Regions from separate parts of the Streptomyces sp. NPDC028991 genome, predicted to be linked through region 3. Evidence: riboswitches for the same ligand, from Rfam matches in the RefSeq annotation. Region 3 holds a riboswitch; each other region holds the start of a gene.

Region 1 (4,893 bases), on a different contig from region 3:
GACGGCCAGGTCGGCGATGGTGACGTCCTCGGTCTCGCCGGAGCGGTGGGACATCATGCACTTGAAGCCGTTGCGCTGGGCCAGCTCCACGGCGTCCAGGGTCTCGGTCAGCGAACCGATCTGGTTGACCTTGACCAGCAGGGCGTTGGCGGCGTTCTCCTCGATGCCGCGGGCCAGGCGCTCCGGGTTGGTGACGAACAGGTCGTCGCCGACGATCTGGACCTTGTCGCCGAGCTTGTCGGTGAGAACCTTCCAGCCCTCCCAGTCGTCCTCGAACAGCGGGTCCTCGATGGAGACCAGCGGGTACGCCTCGACCAGCTCGGCGTAGTACTCGGTCATCTCGGCGGCGGTGCGCTCCTTGCCCTCGAAGGTGTAGGAGCCGTCCTTGTAGAACTCGGACGCGGCGACGTCGAGCGCGAGGGCGATCTGCTCGCCGGGGGTGTAACCGGCCTCCTTGACCGCCTCGAGGATGAGGTCGAGGGCCTCGCGGTTCGAGCCGAGGTTCGGGGCGAAGCCGCCCTCGTCGCCGAGGCCGGTGGCCAGGCCCTTCTTCTTCAGGACCTTCTTCAGGGTGTGGTACACCTCGGCGCCCCAGCGCAGGGCCTCGGAGAAGGACTCCGCGCCGATCGGGGCGATCATGAACTCCTGGATGTCGACGTTCGAGTCGGCGTGCGACCCGCCGTTCAGGATGTTCATCATCGGCACCGGCAGCAGGTGCGCGTTCGGGCCGCCCAGGTAGCGGAAGAGCGGCAGGTCGCTGGCCTCGGAGGCGGCGTGGGCGACGGCGAGCGAGACGCCGAGGATGGCGTTGGCGCCCAGCGAGCCCTTGTTGTCGGTGGCGTCCAGGTCGAACATCGCCTGGTCGATCAGGCGCTGCTCGGTGGCGTCGTAGCCGACCAGCTCCGGGCCGATCTGCTCGATGACGGCGAGGACGGCCTTCTCCACGCCCTTGCCCAGGTAACGGCCCGCATCACCGTCACGCAGTTCGATGGCCTCGAAGGCGCCGGTGGAGGCGCCGGACGGGACGGCGGCACGACCCGTGCTGCCGTCGTCGAGGCCGACCTCGACCTCGACCGTGGGGTTGCCTCGGGAGTCCAGGATTTCCCGGGCTACGACGACGTCGATGGACGGCACGAGCATCTCCTTCTTCAATGTGACGCTTCGGTGTGACGCGCGGGTCCACAGGACCGCAGCGGCTCTGCGGGACCGAGCCTAACCGGCTCCGGGCGATCGGCCAGCCGATCGCCCACCCGCTGGACAGAACCGAGAGTAAATTGTTTCCGAACGGAACAAAGACGTTCCCGGAAACCGGGGCGGGACCGGGCGGGGCCGGGGCGTGAAAATCCCGCCCCGGTGCGTACGGGGGAACACGCACCGGGACGGGAGCAAGGGGGCCGCTGCCTACTTCAGGTGCAGCTGCTGGCCCGGGTAGATGAGGTCGGCGTCGTCGACGATGTCGTCGTTCAGCTTGAACACCTTCGCCCAGCCGCCCTTGACGTCGTGCTCCTCGGCGATCGAGCTGAGGGTGTCGCCCTTGACGACCTTGTACTCGCCGTCGCCCTTCTCGACCTTCTTGCCGGTCGGGGTGGTGACGGTCTTCTTCTCGGCCGGCTTCTCGGCCTTCGGCTCGGCGGCCGGACGCTCGTCGGAGCGGGAGGCCTTCTGCTCGGTGGAGCGGTCGGCGGTGGAGCCGCCGCTCTCGCTCTGCGCGGAGCCGCTGTCCTGGCTCCCGGTGGAGCCGCCGCCGGTGTACGCGGCGTTCGACAGGCCGGTGCCGCAGACCGGCCAGGCACCCTTGCCCTGGCCCGCGAGCACCTTCTCGGCGATCTCGATCTGCTGCGCCTTGCTGGCCTGGTCGGCGGTGGCGGCGTACTGCGTACCGCCGTAGCCGGCCCAGGTGGAGGCGGAGAACTGCAGGCCGCCGTAGTAACCGTTGCCGGTGTTGATGGACCAGTTGCCGCCGGACTCGCACTGGGCGACGGCGTCCCACTCGGACGCGGTGGCGGCGGAGGCGTTGCCGGCCGCCATCAGCGGGGCGGCGACGGCGGCACCGGTGACACCGGCGACGGCGATGACACGGGTGGCCTTGGACGGACGGCGGTGCTTGCCCTTGCCGGAAAACAGCATGGTTGATCCCCTCACCGACGCCTGCGAGGTGAGCTGTCGGGTTCGGGCCGGTTGAGTTGCCCGGCCGGGTTCCTCGCGGAACTCGGCTCCACCCCTAGCCGCTCCGGCTCAACTGCCCGGTGCGGCACTTACCTTGGGTCCCCCGCTCCTGCCTTCGGCGCTTGCGCGACGACTGTTCCCGGACGGCCGCTGGCAGGATTCGGCGTTGCGGCAGCCGGGGCCCGCGATGGCGAGCGCTCATGACCGTAGCCACGCTCTCCGCGGATTTTCAAAGACGATCACGGCTTCTGAGACCTATCTCTCACGTGATCCAAAACGGACATACAGTCTCTAACCATGACGTGAACTGGCCCTACTTTTCGCCCGATTCGCCCGTGACCGTGAGCGTCTGACCGGGCAGGATGTGGTCCGGGTCGGTGCCGACGACTTCCTCGTTGCCGGCGTAGAGCGAGCGCCACCCGCCGTCGAGCTCCAGGGAGTCGGCGATGCCCCAGAGACTGTCGCCGGACCGGACCGTGTACGAGCCGTCCACGACCTCTCGCGACTCACCCTCGCCGCGCGAGGCGTGCCGCCCCGACGAGTCGGCCGCACGGCCGTCCGGCACGCCTTCGGCGGCGCTGCCGCCGCGGTGCTTGCCCGCGCCGGACTCCTCGGTGCCGGTGAGAGCCGAAGAGCCGTCATCGCGCCCCGACTTGTCCGATTCGCCACTCTCCGACTCCGGCGAAGCCGTGGATGAGGCGTCGGCACCCTGCTGCGAGCCGGCGCTCCCCGTCGGATCGGATTCAGGGGATGTGTCGGACTTGGTCGAATCCTCCCCGCCCGACGTGGAGTCGGAAGAGGGTGACGAGGACGCCGAGGGGGACGCGGGAGAGGAGGATGCACCGGACGTGGGATCCGACGACTCGCCCGAACCGGACGAGTCGGACAGGCCGGAGGAGCCGGACGCGTCGGGGGCGTCCGAAGTCTCCGGGGTCTGCGACCCCTTCGACGAGCCGTCACCCGCGCCGCCGACGGCGGAGGCCGAGTCGTTGCCCAGGCCCGCGAGCAGACCGCAGGTCGGCCAGGCGGCGATGCCCTGGTCCGCGTGTATCTTCTCGGCGACTCTTATCTGCTGGGAGCGACTGGCCTGATCGGGGCTCGGCGCGTACTCCGTACCGCCGTACCGCTCCCAGGCGTCCTGGGACAGCTGCAGGCCGCCGTAGTAGCCGTTGCCGCTGTTCTGGCTCCAGGCGCCGCCGGTCTCGCACTCGGCGACCCGGTCCCAGTTCGCCCCGTCGGCCGCGTGGACTCCGGTGGCTCCGAGAAGCGGGATCGCGATGGCGGAGCCGGTCACTCCGGCGGCGACGACCAGGGCGGGAGCCTGGCGGGGGCGGCGGTGACGACCGTTCCCGGAGAGCATGCGACGACCTTTCACGAGACTGCGGGGACCGCGCGGCGGATGATGCTCTGCGCCACGCTGATTCGTGAACGTATAGGCAGATGATCGCTTGTCACAAGTTCATGCCGCGTAGATCACGTGAAGATCACAGAGTTGAGCGCGTGTCACTTTTGCGTCGGCGCCGGACCGTTGCCCGCCGTTGACGGGACGGGTGTGAACGACACGGGCAAGGTGCGCAGACCGCGCATGATGAGCCCGCCGCGCCAGCGCAGTTCGGCCGGGTCCGCGGCGAGGCGCAGATCCGGGAGGCGCGTGAGGAGCGTGGCGAGCGCGGTCTGTCCCTCCAGCCGGGCGAGCGGGGCGCCGAGGCAGTAGTGGATGCCGTGGCCGTACCCGAGGTGCTGGCTGTCCCGGCGGGAGAGGTCCAGGGTGTCCGGGTCCGTGAAGCGCTCCGGGTCCCGGTCGGCGGCGGCGAGGACGACGAGGACGGGGTCGCCGGCCGCGATGTCCTGCCCGCCGATGGTGAGCGGGCGGGTGGCGAAACGCCAGGTGGCCAGTTCCACCGGGCCGTCGTAGCGCAGCAGTTCCTCGACGCCGGTCTCCAGCAGGGCGCGGTCTTTGGCGGCGAGCGACGTCTGCAGGCGGGCCCGCTGCCCGGGGTGGGTGAGCAGGGCGTACGTGCCGTTGCCGATGAGGTTGACCGTGGTCTCGAAGCCCGCGAAGAGCAGGATGAAGGCCATCGCCGCGGCCTCGTTCTCGGTGAGGTGCTCGCCGTGGTCGGAGGCGCGGATGAGCCCCGAGATGAGGTCCTCGCCGGGGCCGGGCTCGGGGGGCAGCGCGGCGCGCTTGCGGTGGATGAGGTCGGCGAGGTAGCCCCGCATCTTCTTCACCGACCGCGCGACCCCGCCCCGCGGTCCGCCGCCGTGACGGATCATCATGCCCGCCCAGTCCCGGAAGTCGTCCTGGTCCTCCCGGGGCACGCCGAGCAGGTCGCAGATGGCGTAGATGGGCAAGGGGAAGGCGAACTCGTGGATCAGGTCGGCGCTGCCGGTGCCGGCGAAGCGGCCGATGAGGTCGTCGGCGAGCTCCTGCACCCGGGGGGCGAACTCGGCGACCCGGCGGGGTGTGAACGCCTTGCTGACCAGTCGGCGCAGCCTCGTGTGGTCCGGCGGGTCGATGTTCAGCAGATGGGTCATGAGCTCGGCCTTCCGCTCCCCCGGGATACCGGTCTTGCCCTTGGCGTGCGCGGGCTCGTCGTGGTGCGCCGGGTTCTTCGACAGCCGCGGGTCGGCGAGGGCGTGCTTGGCGTCGGCGTACCGGGTGACCAGCCAGGCCTCCACACCGCTGGGCAGCCGCGTGCGGTGCACCGGAGCGTGCTCGCGCAGCCA
Region 2 (4,893 bases), on a different contig from region 3:
GGGCTTCAAGGACTCCTGCGACCTGTCCGACGCGGGGCCCAGCGCCGCGGGCGCCGCCGCGACGGACTGAGCCACCGGGCCGGGGACGGCCGTCGCCGCCCGTCCGGACGCCTGTATAGGGTGACGGACGTGGGGAGAGTCCGGTTGAGTGTGACGGAGCGGCGCGAGGAGCTGCTGCGCGCGGCCGTCGAACAGATATCGGCGCGTGGCGTGGCCGCGTTGCGCATCGCCGACGTGGCCGCCGCGCTCGGTGTCAGCAACGCGCTGGTGCTCTACCACTTCTCCACCAAGGAGAAGCTGGTCGCCGCCGCGTTCACCTACGCCGCCGAGGACGATCTCGCCCGTCTGCGCAAGCTGCTCGGCCGGCGCACGTCGGCGCTGCGCCGGCTGCGGGCGGCCGTGCGGTGGTACGCCCCGACCGGGCAGGCCAAGGGCTGGCGGCTGTGGATCGAGGGCTGGGCGGTGGCGTTGCGTGAGCCCGCGCTGCGGGAGGTCACGCGGGAACTGGACCGCCAGTGGAAGGCGGCGATCGCCGACGTCGTCGCCGAGGGCGTGGCCGCCGGGGAGTTCCCGTGCCCGGACCCCGACGGCGCCGCTCTGCGGCTGACCGCCCTGCTCGACGGACTGGCCGTGCAGCTGACCTCGTACGCGGGCGCGGTCTCACGGACCCGGGCCCACGAGTGGATGGACGACGCACTCGCCCGGGAACTGGGCCTGGAGCGGGAGGCGTTGACCACGCCTCGGCTCTAGGTGTGCCGTCCGGCAGCCCGGCACCCCGCACGCGGCGGCCGGCAACACGACGGCGGTCGGCGGCGTACGGTCACCCGGCCCGCGGCGTTCCGCCACCCGGCCCTCGCCCAGGCCCGGCGCGGCCCCGCCCGGCGAGGTGTCGCGCACACGGCCCCGGGACGACGGGCGGGACGACGGGCGGGACGGCGCGGGACCGGGCGACCGGATGCCGCCGACCGCCCGTGGTCCCCGCCGTCAGGCCACGGTCGCGATCCGCACCTTGATGTCGTCCGGCGACAGCGCCCCCTTGGCCGTCACGTGGTCGCCCGACGACTCGCCGCGCAGTCGGCGTCCGATCCACGGCACCAGGTACTCGCGCGCCCAGTGCACGTCGTCGCGCCGGACGTCCAGGGTGCCGCGGGGCGGCAGCGGCGGCCAGAGCTGGTCCGGGTCGGCCGGGACGCGCAGACCGAGGGCCTGGCCCGCGCGCAGCGCCACGCGTGTGTGACCCTCCGGCGACAGGTGCAGCCGGTCGGCGTCCCACGCCCTGCGGTCCTGGACGCTCCGGAGCGACCACAGGTCGAGCACCGGGCAGCCGTAGCGGTCGGCGACGGCCCGGACGTGCCCGTTGTACGTGGCGATCTTCCCGCGCAGATGCTTGAGGACGGGCACCCCGCGGGTGTCGAAGCCGGTGGTCACCAGGACGGTGCCGGCCGCGACGCTCAGCGCGGCCACCGCCCGCTCGAACCGCTCGGCCACCTCGTCCGGATCGGTGCCGGGCCGGATGATGTCGTTGCCGCCCGCCGCGAACGACACCAGGTCGGGCGCGAGTTCGGCGACCCGCGGGACCTGCTCCGCCACGATCTGGTCGAGGAGCCTGCCGCGCACGGCGAGGTTCGTGTATCTGAAGTCGCCCTCGGGACGCCGGTCGGCGAGCAGCACGGCGAACCGGTCGGCCCAGCCGACGAACGCCCCGTCGGGGCCGGGATCTCCGACGCCCTCGGTGAAGCTGTCCCCCACCGCCACGTACGACCCGATCACTTCTCTGCTGTCACTCTTCGAATCGTCTGCCACGTCGGCCCACTATTCACCTTGAATGTGACCTACGCGACCGTAGGAAAGGGTTGACGGGCGGTGAGAAAGACCACGCCTAAAGTGTTCGTCAATTCCGGAATAGGCCGAAGGCCGGACCCGGGGATCGGAGTCCGGCCTTCGGTGGCGCGGAGGCCGCGCCAAACGGTCGTCAGAGGGAGACGCCGTGCGAGCGCAGGTACGCGATCGGGTCCACGTCCGAGCCGTAGTCCGGCGTGGTGCGGATCTCGAAGTGCAGGTGCGGGCCGGTCACGTTGCCGGTGGCACCCGAGAGGCCGACCTGCTGACCCGCCGTCACGGACTGACCGGCGGAGACGGAGAGCGAGGACAGGTGGGCGTACTGGGCGTAGTGGCCGTCGGCGAGCTGGATGACGACCTGGTTGCCGTACGCGCCTCCCCAGCCGGCGGAGACGACGGTGCCCGCGCCGACGGCCTTGAGCGACGTGCCGGTCGGGACGACGAAGTCCGTGCCGGTGTGGTAACCGCTGGACCACATGCTGCCCGTCTGGTGGTACGGGGTGCCGACGGTGCCGCCGGGGACGGGCGAGGTGAAGCCGCTGGTGGTGCCGGCGGACTGGGCGCTCGTGTTCGAGGAGTCCGAGGACGAGGTCTTGGCGGTGTCCGACGACTTCCCGGCGGACTCCGGCTTCTCGGACTTCCCGGCGGACGACTTCTCCGGCGCGGCGGGCTTCTCGGCCGCCGGCTTCTCCGACTCGGCGGACGACGGGGCGGACTCGGCGGCCCGCTCGCCGATCGAGAGCTTCAGGCCGGGGTGGATCAGCGACGGGTCCGAGCCGACGGCGTCGCGGTTGTCCGAGTACAGCTTCTTCCAGCCGCCGTCGACGTCCTGGTCGTCGGCGATCTTCGAGAGGTAGTCACCGCTCTTCACGGTGTACGTCCGCGAGTCCGAGTTCTTCTCGGTGCCGCCGGCGGCCTTCTTCGCCGCCGTCGGTATGGACTGCACGGTCTGCTCGGAAACGGACTGCGCGGGAGCGGCCTGGGCACTGGCGGCGCCCATCAGCGGGAGCGCGAGCGCGGCGCCACCGGTTCCGGCTACGGCGATGGTGCGGGTCAGGCGCATGGCCCTGGTACGGCGGTGCTTACCCTTCGCGGGCATGGCGAATTCCTCTCCGGCGCCTACGAGGTGAGCTGTCGGGTGCGAGCTGGAGATGCCCGGCCGCGCCGAGACGCGGCTTTACCCCAAGCCGTTCCGGGAACCGGAACAGGCGGTTGTACCTGTGGGTCCCCCGCTCCTGCCGTGTACGGGTGGTGGATGAGTGCTGGCTCCGGTCGGCGGCAGGATTAGGCGTCCGTCCGGATCGGTGGTGAACGTAAGGGACCAAGACGCGCAGGGACAAGCGAGGGGTTCCGATGACAGGTGTTCCGATTGATCCTTTACGGGGACCGCCGGTCACCCTCCGTCGATTCGCCCAGCGCCCTTCCACGTGAACAGCCTTGAAAACCGGCAGAATTACGTGAACATGACGGGCAACGCACGGTCACGGATATGACGCTGCTCACGCACCACCTCCCCAGTTCCTCTTATTCCAGCGCTAGTTGGAACGAAGGTGCCGATTCGGACAGAAGGCCCAGACGTGGCGCAGTCGGGCGACTGTGACACCGGGGGGCCGGCACCGTGTCGTATCGTCGACTGGTGCCCGTCGGCGAGCAGCGCGGACGGGGCGGAGTGGGAGGAGCCCCCGTGACGCAGCAGGTCCCGTCGACCGAACCCCAGCTGGCCGGTGTGCGCAACTTCCGAGACGTGGGCGGCCTGCCGACCGTGGACGGGCGGCGGGTGCGGCAGGGCGTGCTGTTCCGCAGCGGGCACCTGGCTCACGCCACCGGGGAGGACGCCGCGTTCCTGGCCTCGCTGGGCCTGCACACCGTCTTCGACTTCCGCAACGCGGCCGACCAGAAGCTCGACGGCCCGGACGTCGAGCTGCCGGGCGTGCGCAATGTGAACCTGCCGCTGAGCGATCCCGCCGACGGCGCCGAGTTCTGGAAGATGGTCCGCGACGGCGACCTCGACCAGCTGCGCGAGATCCTGGCGGACGGCAAGGGTGCCAACCGGATGATCGACTCCTACCGCATGATCATCAAGGAGCGCACGGCGGAGCACTCCCGGGTGCTGCACGCGCTCGCCGAGGACAGCGTCCCCGCCCTGATGCACTGCGCGGCCGGCAAGGACCGCGCGGGCCTGTCCATCGCGGTCACCCTGCTCGCCCTGGGCGTCGAGCGTGACGCCGTCGTCGACGACTACCTCAAGTCCAACGCCGCGCACCGCCGCTACAAGGTGCAGCGCAGCGGCTCCGCCGCCTCGGCCTACTCCCCCGAGGTCATGGAGCTGCTCAGCCCCCTCTTCGACGCGCGCGCCGAGTACCTGGCGGCCGCCTTCGAGACCGTCGAGGAGACCTGGGGCGGGGTCGACGCCTACCTGGAGAAGGGCCTGCGGATCACCCCGGAGACCCGGGAGCGGCTGCGCGAGCGCCTGCTGGACTGAGCCGCCCGCTCACCGGCTGTCGGCGCCGACCTCGAAGAGCAGGTAGATGAAGGCCGCGAAGACGTGCCCCACGATGAGGTAGATGAAGAGTCGCACCCACAGGGCGCGCGGGAACTTCTCCTGCGGGTTCACGGCGTTTCTCCAGGGGTGGGATGGACGGGCGTGGCGGCCGGGCCCAGGCACAGCGCGGCCGTCGGGCTCTGCAGCAGGGTGTGGACGAAGAGGAGCTCGACCCCGTCGGCATCCTGGGCGGCGATCCGGTGCGGGGTCAGCGAGTCGAAGTGCGCGCTGTCACCCGGGTCCAGCACGTGCACGGTGTCCCCGAGGCGCAGCCGCAGCCGGCCCCGCAGCACGTACAGCCACTCCTCGCCGGGGTGCACCCGCACGATGTCGCCCTGCGAGCCGTGCGGCACATGGACCCGCAGGGCCTGCATACCGCGACCGGCCCCGCCGGCCTGCCAGTACGTCCAGCCACCCGCGAACGTCGGTTCCATGGCGTCGGCGCGCACGACGGCGTCCCGGTCCGCGGCCGTCTCGCCGAGCAGCTCCGAGACGGTCGTACCGTAGACGCG
Region 3 (4,893 bases):
CGCCTCCGTTCCGCCGTTCCCCGGGCCCGAACTGGCAGGATGGGCGGGCACGCCGTGTCCACACGGCGGGTCGGTCGGGATGGAGAGTGTTCACCGGTCTCGTCCGCGGAAGTCCAGGGCCATCCCACCGGAGTCGCCTCGATGCCCCTCCCCTACGTCCTCCTCTCCGCCGCCGTCTCCCTCGACGGCTACCTGGACGACACCGGCCCCGAACGGCTCCTGCTCTCCTCCCCGGCCGACTTCGACCGCGTCGACGAGGTGCGGGCCTCCGTCGACGCGATCCTCGTCGGCGCCGGCACGATCCGGGCCGACAATCCGCGTCTGCTGGTGAACTCCGCCGAGCGGCGGGCGGCCCGGGTCGCGGCCGGGGAGGCGGAGTACCCGCTGAAGGTGACGGTCAGCGCCACCGGCGAGCTGGACCCGGCGGCAGCGTTCTGGCACACGGGTGGGGAGAAGGTGCTCCTGACCACGGACGACGGCGCCCGGCGGGCCCGCGCGCTGGGGATCGCCGCCGACGTCGTGCCGCTCGGGGCCGCACTCGACTGGCGCACGGCGCTGGAGTACCTGCACGACCGACGGGGCGTGCGGCGGCTCATGGTCGAGGGCGGCGGGACCGTCCACACCCAGCTGCTGCAGCGGGAACTCGCCGACGAACTGCAGCTCGTCCTCGCGCCGCTGTTCGTGGGCGACCCGGACGCGCCCCGGCTGTTCGGGCCCGGCGCCTACCAGAGCGGGCGGCTGCGGCTGGTGGAGTCGCGGCGCATCGAGGACGTGGTGCTGACGCGGTACCTGCCCACCGCCCCCGGCACCGGCGACCGCGTCACCGCCGCCGACCGGCACTGGCTGGAGCTCGCCTGTGAGCTGGCGGAGCTGTGCCCGCCGTCGGAGACGGCGTTCAGCGTGGGGGCGGTCGTGGTCGCCGCCGACGGGACCGAGCTGGCGCGGGGCCACTCCCGGGAGGGCGGCGACCCCGTCGTGCACGCCGAGGAGGCCGCGCTCGCGAAGGCCGACCCCGCCGATCCGCGCCTCGCGACCGCCACCGTGTACAGCAGCCTGGAGCCGTGCGCCCGCCGCGCCTCCCGCCCCGCGCCCTGCGCCCGGCTGATCCTCGACGCCGGGGTGCGCCGCGTGGTCACGGCCTGGCGCGAGCCGGACACCTTCGTGCCGGGGGCCGACGGCAGCGGGGTGCTCGCGGCCGGGGGCGCCGGCGTCGTCGTACTGCCGGAGTACGAGCAGCGGGCGAAGGCGCCGAACCGCCACCTGGAGGGGTAGGGGGATACGGATGTGCATTCCACCCCCGGGATGACGTACAGTAGAGACACAACGGCGCGGGGTGGAGCAGCTCGGTAGCTCGCTGGGCTCATAACCCAGAGGTCGCAGGTTCAAATCCTGTCCCCGCTACTCAAGGCCGAAGGCCGGAATCCATGAGGATTCCGGCCTTCGGTGCGTTCACGGACGTGATCCCGGCACCCGCCACCCTCACCCGACCGGCCCCCACGGCTCGCCCCCCGCCCCCGCTCCGGGAAACCTGGGGGACGGGACGGCAAGCGGCGCGGACGTGCGGGGTGGCGGGAGACGAGTGGTGCGGCCAGGTGACGTGGACGACGAGGGAGCCTACGCCCGGGCCGGCGGCCGGCTTCCCCGCGATCCCGTGCCCGACCCCGGCCTCGGTGACCGGCCGGAGCCCCTGCCGGTCACCGAGGCCACGGGGCCGGTGCGGCGGTGGCGGGCCTCGTACGGGCGGACCTTCTTACGCCTGCTCCCCGTGCTGCTGATCGTCGTCGCCATCCTGTACGACATCTTCACCCCGAGGTACTTCACCGCGGGCCCCCTCTACACGGCCGCGCCCCTGGTCGCCGCCCCGGTCTACTCACGGCGCGGCACGGCGCTCACCGGCCTGGCCGTGGTGGCCGCCGTCGTCGGACTGCAGCTCGGCAAGGGCGTCATCCACTACGTCGACTCGCTCACCGAGTTGATCACCATCGCCACGGTCGCCGTGCTCGCCGTACTCGTGAACGGCTTCGTCCGCCGCACCGGCGAGCGTCTCGTCTCCGTCCGCGAGATCGCCGAGGCCGCCCAGCGGGCCGTGCTGCCGGAGCCCGCCGAGCGGATCGGCGGTTTCGAGATCGCCGCGTGCTACGAGGCCGCGCAGGCCGACGCCTTCATCGGCGGTGATCTGTACGCGGTGCAGGACAGTTCGCACGGCATCCGGCTCATCGTCGGCGACGTGCGCGGCAAGGGCATGGGCGCGGTGGCCGCCGTCGCCGTCGTGATCGGCGCCTTCCGGGAGGCCGCCGAGCAGGAGGCGACCCTGGAGGCGGTGGCGCAACGGCTGGAGCGGGCGCTGGCCCGCGAGGGCACCCGGCGGGAGGGGCTGGACGCCTTCGAGGGGTTCACCACCGCCGTGCTCGCCGAACTCCCGCACGGCGACGGGACCGTACGCATCGTCAACCGCGGCCATCCGCCGCCCCTGCTGCTGTACGCCGACGGCACCCTGCGGCCGCTGCCCGCCCGCGAGTCGGCGCTGCCGCTCGGCATGGGGGAGCTGGGCGTGTGGCCCGACCGTGCGGAGGAGGCCGAGTTCCCCGGTGGGGCCACGCTGCTGCTGTACACCGACGGGCTGTCGGAAGCACGGGACACGCGGGGGGAGTTCTACGATCCGCACGTCCGGCTGGCCGGCCGGGTGTTCCGGCACCCGGTGGAACTGCTCGACACCCTCGCCGACGACGTGCGCCGGCACTCCGGGGGCGGCATGGCCGACGACATGGCACTGCTCGCCGTACGACGACCTTGATCGATATCACCGGACGTGACGGACCGACCGCCCTCCGCATAACAACTGATACACCGTCAGAAATTTGTGATGGAAGGGGGAATACCGAGAGCCGGTCAACTCGCCCGGTTTTCACCGGTCACGAGGCGTACGTCCCGGCCGGATTCGTTAATGATCAAGAGGAACGGCTTGGAATCCGAGCCTCACGTCTATTAACGTTCGATAACGCAGCGCGGTCGTCCCAGCCGTCACAGAAGGCGGCTCCGTGCGCACGCGCCGAATCCCGCAAGGGAACCGGGGAACCACCACATTGGGGTGAATCGCTCGTACGACGCCGTGGAGACACGGCGGATATACGCGCGTAGGAGACCTTCCTGCTCCGAACCCGTCAGCTAACCCGGTAGGCGAAAGGAAGGAAAGGAGTACGCCCACGTGGCGTCCAACCGGCCTGCCCCCGAGGCCCCGTTCGTGCCCAGCGGGCACGACACCGACACCTTCGGCTACGACGGCTACCGCACCGAAGAGGGCCCCTGGGAGGAGTGGAATCCCACCGCGGACTCCATCCGCCCCGTACGCGGCCGGCACCGCGTCGCCAAGCAGCGCGGCGGACTCGCCCGCAGCTCCACCGTCCTCGGCGTCGGTGTCATAGCCGCGGTCGGCGCGGGCGGCATGGCCAGCGCGCAGACCGGCAAGCCGCCGGTGTCGATCTCCGTGCCGGACCTGCCGAACGTCGGCTCGCTCATCTCCGACGAGGAGGAGCCGGAGCCGGAGGGTTCCACCACCCCGCTCAGCAGCATCGCCACGGTCTCCGCCGACACCACCTCGGAGAGCACCACCGACGCCGGCGAGTCGCTGCGCGCCCGGATCCTGGCGCAGGCCGAGCAGCAGCAGGCCCAGGTCGAGACCAAGGCCGCCGCCGAAGCCGCGGCCGCCGCCGAGAAGAAGGCAGCGGAAGCCGCCGCCAAGGCGGAGAAGGAGGCCGAGGCCAAGGCCGCCGCCGCCAAGAAGAAGGCGGAGGAGGAGGCCGCGAAGAAGGCCGAGGCCGAGCGGCTCGCGCAGCTGGCCAAGCAGTACACGCTGCCGACCTCCTCGTACACGATCTCCTCCACCTTCGGCCAGGCCGGCGCCTACTGGTCCTCCGGCCACCACACCGGCCTCGACTTCGCCGCCCCCACGGGCACGCTGCTCAAGGCGGTGCACAGCGGCACGATCACGTCGGCCGGCTGGGACGGGTCGTACGGATACAAGACCGTGCTCACCCTCGACGACGGCACCGAGGTCTGGTACGCCCACCAGTCCTCCATCAGCGTCAGCGTCGGCCAGAAGGTCACCACCGGTGACGTCATCGGCCGTGTCGGCGCCACCGGCAACGTCACCGGCGCCCACCTCCACATGGAGGTCCACACGGCCGGCGGTGGCGGTATCGACCCGATGGCGTGGCTGCAGAGCAAGGGCCTCACCCCCTGATTCCCGCCTCACCCCCGATTCCCGCCTCGCGCGCTGCCCGTCTCCGCTGATCCCCGGCGGTCCTGACGGCGTCCCCCCGACGTCAGGGCTGCCGGTGCGCGATGGGCGGTTTGCGGGAACTTTGCCCCGTTTCCGGAATCGCCCCGTCCAGTACGGTCGTTGACGCAGGACATGACTTCTCTGCGCAAACTCGGCTCCTCCGACCTGGAGGTCTTCCCGCTCGCCCTCGGCGGCAACGTCTTCGGCTGGACCGCCGACCAGGACACCTCCTTCGCCGTCCTCGACGCCTACACGGCCGCGGGCGGCAATTTCCTCGACACCGCCGACTCCTACTCCGCGTGGGTCGACGGCAACAGCGGCGGGGAGTCCGAGACCCTCATCGGCAAGTGGCTCGCCTCCCGAGGCAGCCGAGGCGACGTCGTCCTCGCCACCAAGGTCAGCCAGCACCCCGAGTACCCGGGACTGACGGCCGCGAACATCAAGTCCGCCGCCGACGCCTCGCTGCGCCGCCTGGGCACGGACCACATCGACCTCTACTACACCCACTTCGACAAGCCCGAGGTGCCGGTGGAGGAGATCATCGGCGCGCTCGACGAGCTGGTGAAGGCGGGCAAGGTCCGGCACATCGCCGCCTCCAACATCTCCGCCGAGCG
Region 4 (4,893 bases), on a different contig from region 3:
ACCTTCATCTTCGACACCGGCCTCGCCCCCGCGGCGACGGGCGCGGCGCTGGCGGCGCTCACCCTGCTGCGCCGCGAGCCGGAACGAGCGGCGCGGGCACGCGCGGTGGCGGCCGAACTGCACGCGCGTCTGACCGCGCTGGGGCTTTCCGCGGTACGTCCGGACGCCGCGGTCGTCTCGGTGCGCGCCCCCTCCCCGGAGGCGGCCGTACGGTGGGCGGCCGACTGCCGTACGGCCGGCCTGTCCGTGGGCTGCTTCCGTCCTCCTTCCGTACCCGACGGCATCTCACGGCTCAGGCTGACCGCTCGTGCGGACCTCTCCGGGGAGCAGATCGAACGCGCTGTACGGGTGATCGGCGAGACGCGGCCATGAGTCGGCGTGACACGGCCGTGTGCCGCCAGACGGTGTACCGGGGTCAGGGGCGGTGGACCCCGGCCGTGAACGACGCCCAGCTCTCGGGGGAGAAGAGCAGCGCGGGTCCCGCCGGGTCCTTGGAGTCGCGCACGGCGAGCAGTCCGGCACAGGGGCCGGCCGACGGCCGGGCGGTCTCGACGCAGTTGTTCGCTCCGGTGCTGTAGCTGCTGCGCAGCCACCGCACGTCGGACAGATCGGTACTGGCAGGGATGTTCCGGGAGAGTGCGGTCATGGAGCCTGTCATGGTGCCTCCTTACGCGCCTGCCGCGGTCGCGGCGATGAAGTCCAACGAGTCCTCGGGCGAAAGGGCATGGATCAGAAGGGCGTTGAAGGCCTCGGTGTAGGCCTCTAGGTCTTCTTTCCGTTCGAGATGCAGGCTACTCGTCAAGTGGTCGAGAACCACCACGTCCAGATCAGAAGTGCTCGAAAAAGAGAAGATTACGAAAGGGCCGGTGACACCGATGTGCGCCCCGGCGGCGAACGGCAGTACCTGGAGCCGGACATGGGGGAGGCGGGCGGCCTCGACCAGTCGCGCCAGCTGACGGGCCATGACGCCGGGTCCGCCCACCTCCCGGCGCAGCACCGCCTCGTCCAGGACCGCGCTCAGCCGGAGCGGCGGCTGCGCCCGCAGCACGTCCTGCCGGGCCAGCCGGACCTCCACCAGCGTGTCGAGGCGCTCCTCGGGCAGCCCGTCCGCCGCGGCGCGCGTCACCGCGCGGGCGTACTCCGGTGTCTGCAGGAGTCCGGGGACCACCGTGGTCTCCAGCGTGCGCATCGCGCTGGCCTGGGACTCCAGGCTGATGAAATCGCGGTAGGTCGGCGGCAGTACCCCTCGGTAGGCGTGCCACCAGTGGTTGCGGCCCCCCGAGTCGTCGGAGCCGGCCAGCATCACCAGCAGCTCCCGCAGCTGGTCGTCGGCCACGCCGTAGGCGTCCAGCAGTAACCGTACGTCGGCCGGTTTCGCCCCGCTCGTCCCGGTCTCGATCCGGCTGACCTTCGACTGGTGCCAGCCCACCAGCCGGGCCGCCTCGCCACTGGTGATCCCCGCCGACGTGCGCAGGGCGCGCAGTTCCGCGCCCAGCTTCCGACGGCGCACCACGGGGCCGTGCTGCATGGGCCACTCCTTTACTCCCTGTGAGTCGCCCAAATACGCTCTGCCGTCGCAGAGTTCACCGCTTCGAGCGACAGATATATGCATATCTTGGTGGATCGCCGCCCTTCACGAGCCTTGTGATGGCACTCTGGCGGCGAAGCACCAGTCCGGGACCGTACTCGAACCATCCGCTCCGTGTCCGGCTGCGGTCCCGTGGGAAAGGGACGACGTCGCCATGGCAGACCACCTGGAAGCATCCGTCACTCTGCCGAGCGAACCCGCCTCGGTGGCCGCAGCGCGTACCTATGTGGTCGGCACCCTGGCGGAGTGGGGTCTGCCGCCGGACACCGACCTGTCCGAAACCGTCCGGCTCATCGTCTCCGAGCTGACGACCAACGCGGTCCAGCACACGTTCGGGCAGTCACCCACCTTCACCGTGGGCCTCGTGCTCGACCGCGACGAGCGGCTGCGCATCGGCGTCACCGACAGCCATCCGCGGTTTCCCAAGCGCCTGCCCGCCGCCGTCCAGCAGGACAACGGCCGGGGCATGGTGATCATCCGCTGGCTGACGGCGGAATGCGGCGGCAAGCTGAGAGTGCGGCCCACCCGGGAGGGTGGCAAGACCATCTCCGTCGAATTTCCCTGGGCGCCACCGGGCGGCCCGGTGCCCGCCGAACCGGCGGCCACGGCCGTCGGACGGGCCGTGGGAAGGCAGGGGACCCAGCGGTGAGGCGCCGACGGCCCCCGGCGCACCGCATGCGGATACCGCGCACCCGAGGGGGTGACGGCGGGTCAGGGCACCGTCACCCCCTCGGGCGCGCTACTTGACCCGGCCGTACCAGACGCTGCCGGTCCAGATCTTCTGCAGACGCACCACGTCCCCGGTCTTCGGGGCGTGCCAGATCTTCCCCTTTCCGGCGTAGATGCCGACGTGGTAGACGCTCCGGCCCGAGTGGAAGAACACCAGGTCCCCGGTCTTGCGGTTCTTGGCGGAGATGTGACGGGTCTTGTTGTACTGCTGGGCGGCGGTGCGCGGCAGCTTCTTGCCGGCCTTCTTGAACGAATACAGGGTCAGCCCCGAGCAGTCGAACCTGCTTGGTCCGACGGCGCCCCATTTGTATGGCGCGCCCTTCTTGGAGGCAGCGATCTTGAGGGCCTTCGTCGCATGGCTCGCGGCGGCCGCCTCGGAGGCGACGCCGGGGACCACTACGGAACCGCCGACGGCGGCGAGGGTGAGGGCCGAGGCCGTACCGGCACGGGCCATCATCGACGGGACACGATTCAGCGCAGACATGCGCAACCCTTCGTCAGCCGCCTGTGAAGGATGACCTGTCGGATTCGGGCTGGCGAAGTTGCCCGGCCACACGAGTGCGGCTTCACCCCAAGGGCTGCTCGGCCCGGCGCGTCTCCCGCGGAGACGACCGTTCCGGCGACCCGTTGTGCTCGGGTCCTCCACTCCTGCCGATCCACTCCTGTCGACCGGTCGTCCGGGCGGCGGCAGGACTCGGCGTCCGCCCGGACCGCCCCGCCGCTGCGGCGGGGGCTTGTCGTCAGTCACGGATCTTGTCTCGCCCCATGGGAAAATCCCAACGGAACGTGCCCTTTGTGTTGTTACTCACCACTCACCCGTTCGGGTGGGCGGTGCTGCGTTCGAGTCATCGTCGAGTGCGTTGCGGACACCGGGACCAGCGGCGGAGTGACTCATTCCGCTGTTCGGGCGCGGGGATCGCGCAAGCCGGGCCGGCCGGAAATCCGAGGTGTTGCTACGCCGAAAGGGGGTACGCCTTTTGGTCCGTTTCGGCTCGTGGCGCCTCAGCTTTCGGAAAGCGGCGGCAGGCTGACGCGTGCCGTCCGCCGTTCACCGTCCAGTACGCGCAGCGCCCGGGTCAGGGTGGCGGCGTGCAGTTCCGTCTCGCCCCGCCGGTGCATCAGCGCCAGTGCGTCGCGCAGGGCGGTCGCCTTGGCGACCAGCGCCTGGGCCGCCCGCAGCCCACGGTAGGTGTCGCCGTCCCGTGCGGGGTTGATGCGGCCGAGCTGGTCGACGACGTCCAGGTACCGGTCGATCAGCTCGGCCTCCGCGCGGGTCAGGGCGGGCAGGGGCGGCAGCTCCGGTGGCAGCATCGGTGGGTCACCTCGCGCCGGGTGCCGCGGACGGGATCGTGCGGCCGGCCACGATGCGGTCGACCAGGCCGTACTCCAGGGCCTGTTGCGCGTCCATGACGGTGTCCCGCTCGATGTCCGCGCTCACCTGCTCCGGGCTGCGGCCCGTGTGCCGCGCGAGGATCTCCTCCAGGCGGGCGCGGACGCGGGTCAACTCGCCGGCCTGAATGGCCAGGTCGCTGGCCTGTCCCTCCACCGGGTCGGTGAGCGCGGGCTGACGGATGACCACTCGTGCGCCCGGCAGTACGGCGCGCTTGCCGGGCGTGCCCGCCGCCAGCAGCACCGCGGCGGACGTGCCGGCCTGTCCGAGGCAGGTCGTCTCCACATCGCAGGTGACATAGCGCATCGTGTCGTAGATCGCCGTCATCGCGGTGAAGGAGCCGCCGGGCGAGTTGATGTACAGCGCGATGTCCCGGTCCGGGGCCTGGTGTTCCAGGTGCATGAACTGCGCCATCACGTCGTTCGCCGAGGTCTCGTCGATCGGCGTCCCGAGGAAGACGATCCGCTCCTCCAGTAGTTTCGAGTACGGGTCCGTCGTCCGGCTCCCGGTACTCGTGCGCTCGGTGAACTCGGGCAGGACGTGACGGGCGGACGGTCGGGTCATGGCGGACCCCTCCTCGTGACGGAACGTCTTCGGCTGCACTACCTCTGTAAAAAATGTACAGGACGTACGTTACGAGGGCGGGGATGTCGCGGGAATCGGGCGTTCGCCGACGGCCGAAGCCGAGTGAAGCCGAGCAGCCGAAGCCGAGCGGCCGAGGGGCCGCATCGCCGAAGGGCCGAAGGGCGGCACGGCCGCGTTCATCCCCCGTTCGGCGGCTCGTGCAGACCGAAGGAGGAGCCCTGGTCGTCACGGCACAGTGCGAACCGCCCGAACCGGGCCACCGACTCCGCGCCCCCCTCGCCCTCCTCCTGCTCGCCGAGGTCCTCGACCGAGCCGCCCAGCTCCCGTACGCGGGCAACGGCGGCGTCCAGGTCGTCGACCCGGAAGAAGAGGTACGGAGAGGCCCCGGCGTCACCGCCGTGCAGACCACCCGGTACGCCGCCGGTGCCGATGGAGAACCCGCGTCCCCCGGGGCCGGCATCGAGGGCCCAGCCGAACAGGGTCCCGTAGAAGGCACGGCCGCGCTCTGGGTCGGCCACGCCGAGCTCGAAGAACGACGGTTCGCCGGTGGCGGGCGTGGTGGGTGTGCTGGGTGTGCTGGATGTCATGGAAACCTCCCGTG

What was found. Region 3 has a riboswitch for cyclic di-AMP ahead of ACZ4V1_RS10285 (M23 family metallopeptidase). Riboswitches for the same ligand answer to the same signal wherever they lie in the genome.
Region 1: another riboswitch for cyclic di-AMP. It lies ahead of ACZ4V1_RS20160 (transglycosylase family protein); the one in region 3 lies ahead of ACZ4V1_RS10285 (M23 family metallopeptidase).
Region 2: another riboswitch for cyclic di-AMP. It lies ahead of ACZ4V1_RS14425 (M23 family metallopeptidase); the one in region 3 lies ahead of ACZ4V1_RS10285 (M23 family metallopeptidase).
Region 4: another riboswitch for cyclic di-AMP. It lies ahead of ACZ4V1_RS09505 (C40 family peptidase); the one in region 3 lies ahead of ACZ4V1_RS10285 (M23 family metallopeptidase).

The regions. Positions count from the first base shown of each region.
Region 1 covers NZ_JBVHVP010000009.1:164,221-169,113, reverse strand. The annotation lists gene eno (phosphopyruvate hydratase) at 1-1,134, opposite strand, end outside; gene ACZ4V1_RS20160 (transglycosylase family protein) at 1,402-2,127, opposite strand; cyclic di-AMP (ydaO/yuaA leader) riboswitch at 2,131-2,297, opposite strand; gene ACZ4V1_RS20155 (transglycosylase family protein) at 2,480-3,526, opposite strand; gene ACZ4V1_RS20150 (cytochrome P450 family protein) at 3,670-4,893, opposite strand, start outside.
Region 2 covers NZ_JBVHVP010000005.1:395,865-400,757, reverse strand. The annotation lists gene ACZ4V1_RS14440 (carboxymuconolactone decarboxylase family protein) at 1-70, shown strand, start outside; gene ACZ4V1_RS14435 (TetR/AcrR family transcriptional regulator) at 130-750, shown strand; gene ACZ4V1_RS14430 (SGNH/GDSL hydrolase family protein) at 985-1,770, opposite strand; gene ACZ4V1_RS14425 (M23 family metallopeptidase) at 1,973-2,938, opposite strand; cyclic di-AMP (ydaO/yuaA leader) riboswitch at 2,941-3,100, opposite strand; gene ACZ4V1_RS14420 (tyrosine-protein phosphatase) at 3,524-4,321, shown strand; gene ACZ4V1_RS14415 (DUF6126 family protein) at 4,331-4,453, opposite strand; gene ACZ4V1_RS14410 (helix-turn-helix domain-containing protein) at 4,450-4,893, opposite strand, start outside.
Region 3 covers NZ_JBVHVP010000004.1:18,379-23,271, reverse strand. The annotation lists gene ACZ4V1_RS10300 (dihydrofolate reductase family protein) at 142-1,272, shown strand; tRNA gene ACZ4V1_RS10295 (tRNA-Met) at 1,328-1,401, shown strand; gene ACZ4V1_RS10290 (PP2C family protein-serine/threonine phosphatase) at 1,583-2,794, shown strand; cyclic di-AMP (ydaO/yuaA leader) riboswitch at 3,038-3,195, shown strand; gene ACZ4V1_RS10285 (M23 family metallopeptidase) at 3,206-4,240, shown strand; gene ACZ4V1_RS10280 (aldo/keto reductase) at 4,412-4,893, shown strand, end outside.
Region 4 covers NZ_JBVHVP010000003.1:411,155-416,047, reverse strand. The annotation lists gene ACZ4V1_RS09525 (8-amino-7-oxononanoate synthase) at 1-372, shown strand, start outside; gene ACZ4V1_RS09520 (DUF397 domain-containing protein) at 416-646, opposite strand; gene ACZ4V1_RS09515 (helix-turn-helix domain-containing protein) at 668-1,528, opposite strand; gene ACZ4V1_RS09510 (ATP-binding protein) at 1,743-2,237, shown strand; gene ACZ4V1_RS09505 (C40 family peptidase) at 2,328-2,801, opposite strand; cyclic di-AMP (ydaO/yuaA leader) riboswitch at 2,805-2,949, opposite strand; gene ACZ4V1_RS09500 (hypothetical protein) at 3,320-3,628, opposite strand; gene ACZ4V1_RS09495 (ATP-dependent Clp protease proteolytic subunit) at 3,636-4,271, opposite strand; gene ACZ4V1_RS09490 (VOC family protein) at 4,469-4,879, opposite strand.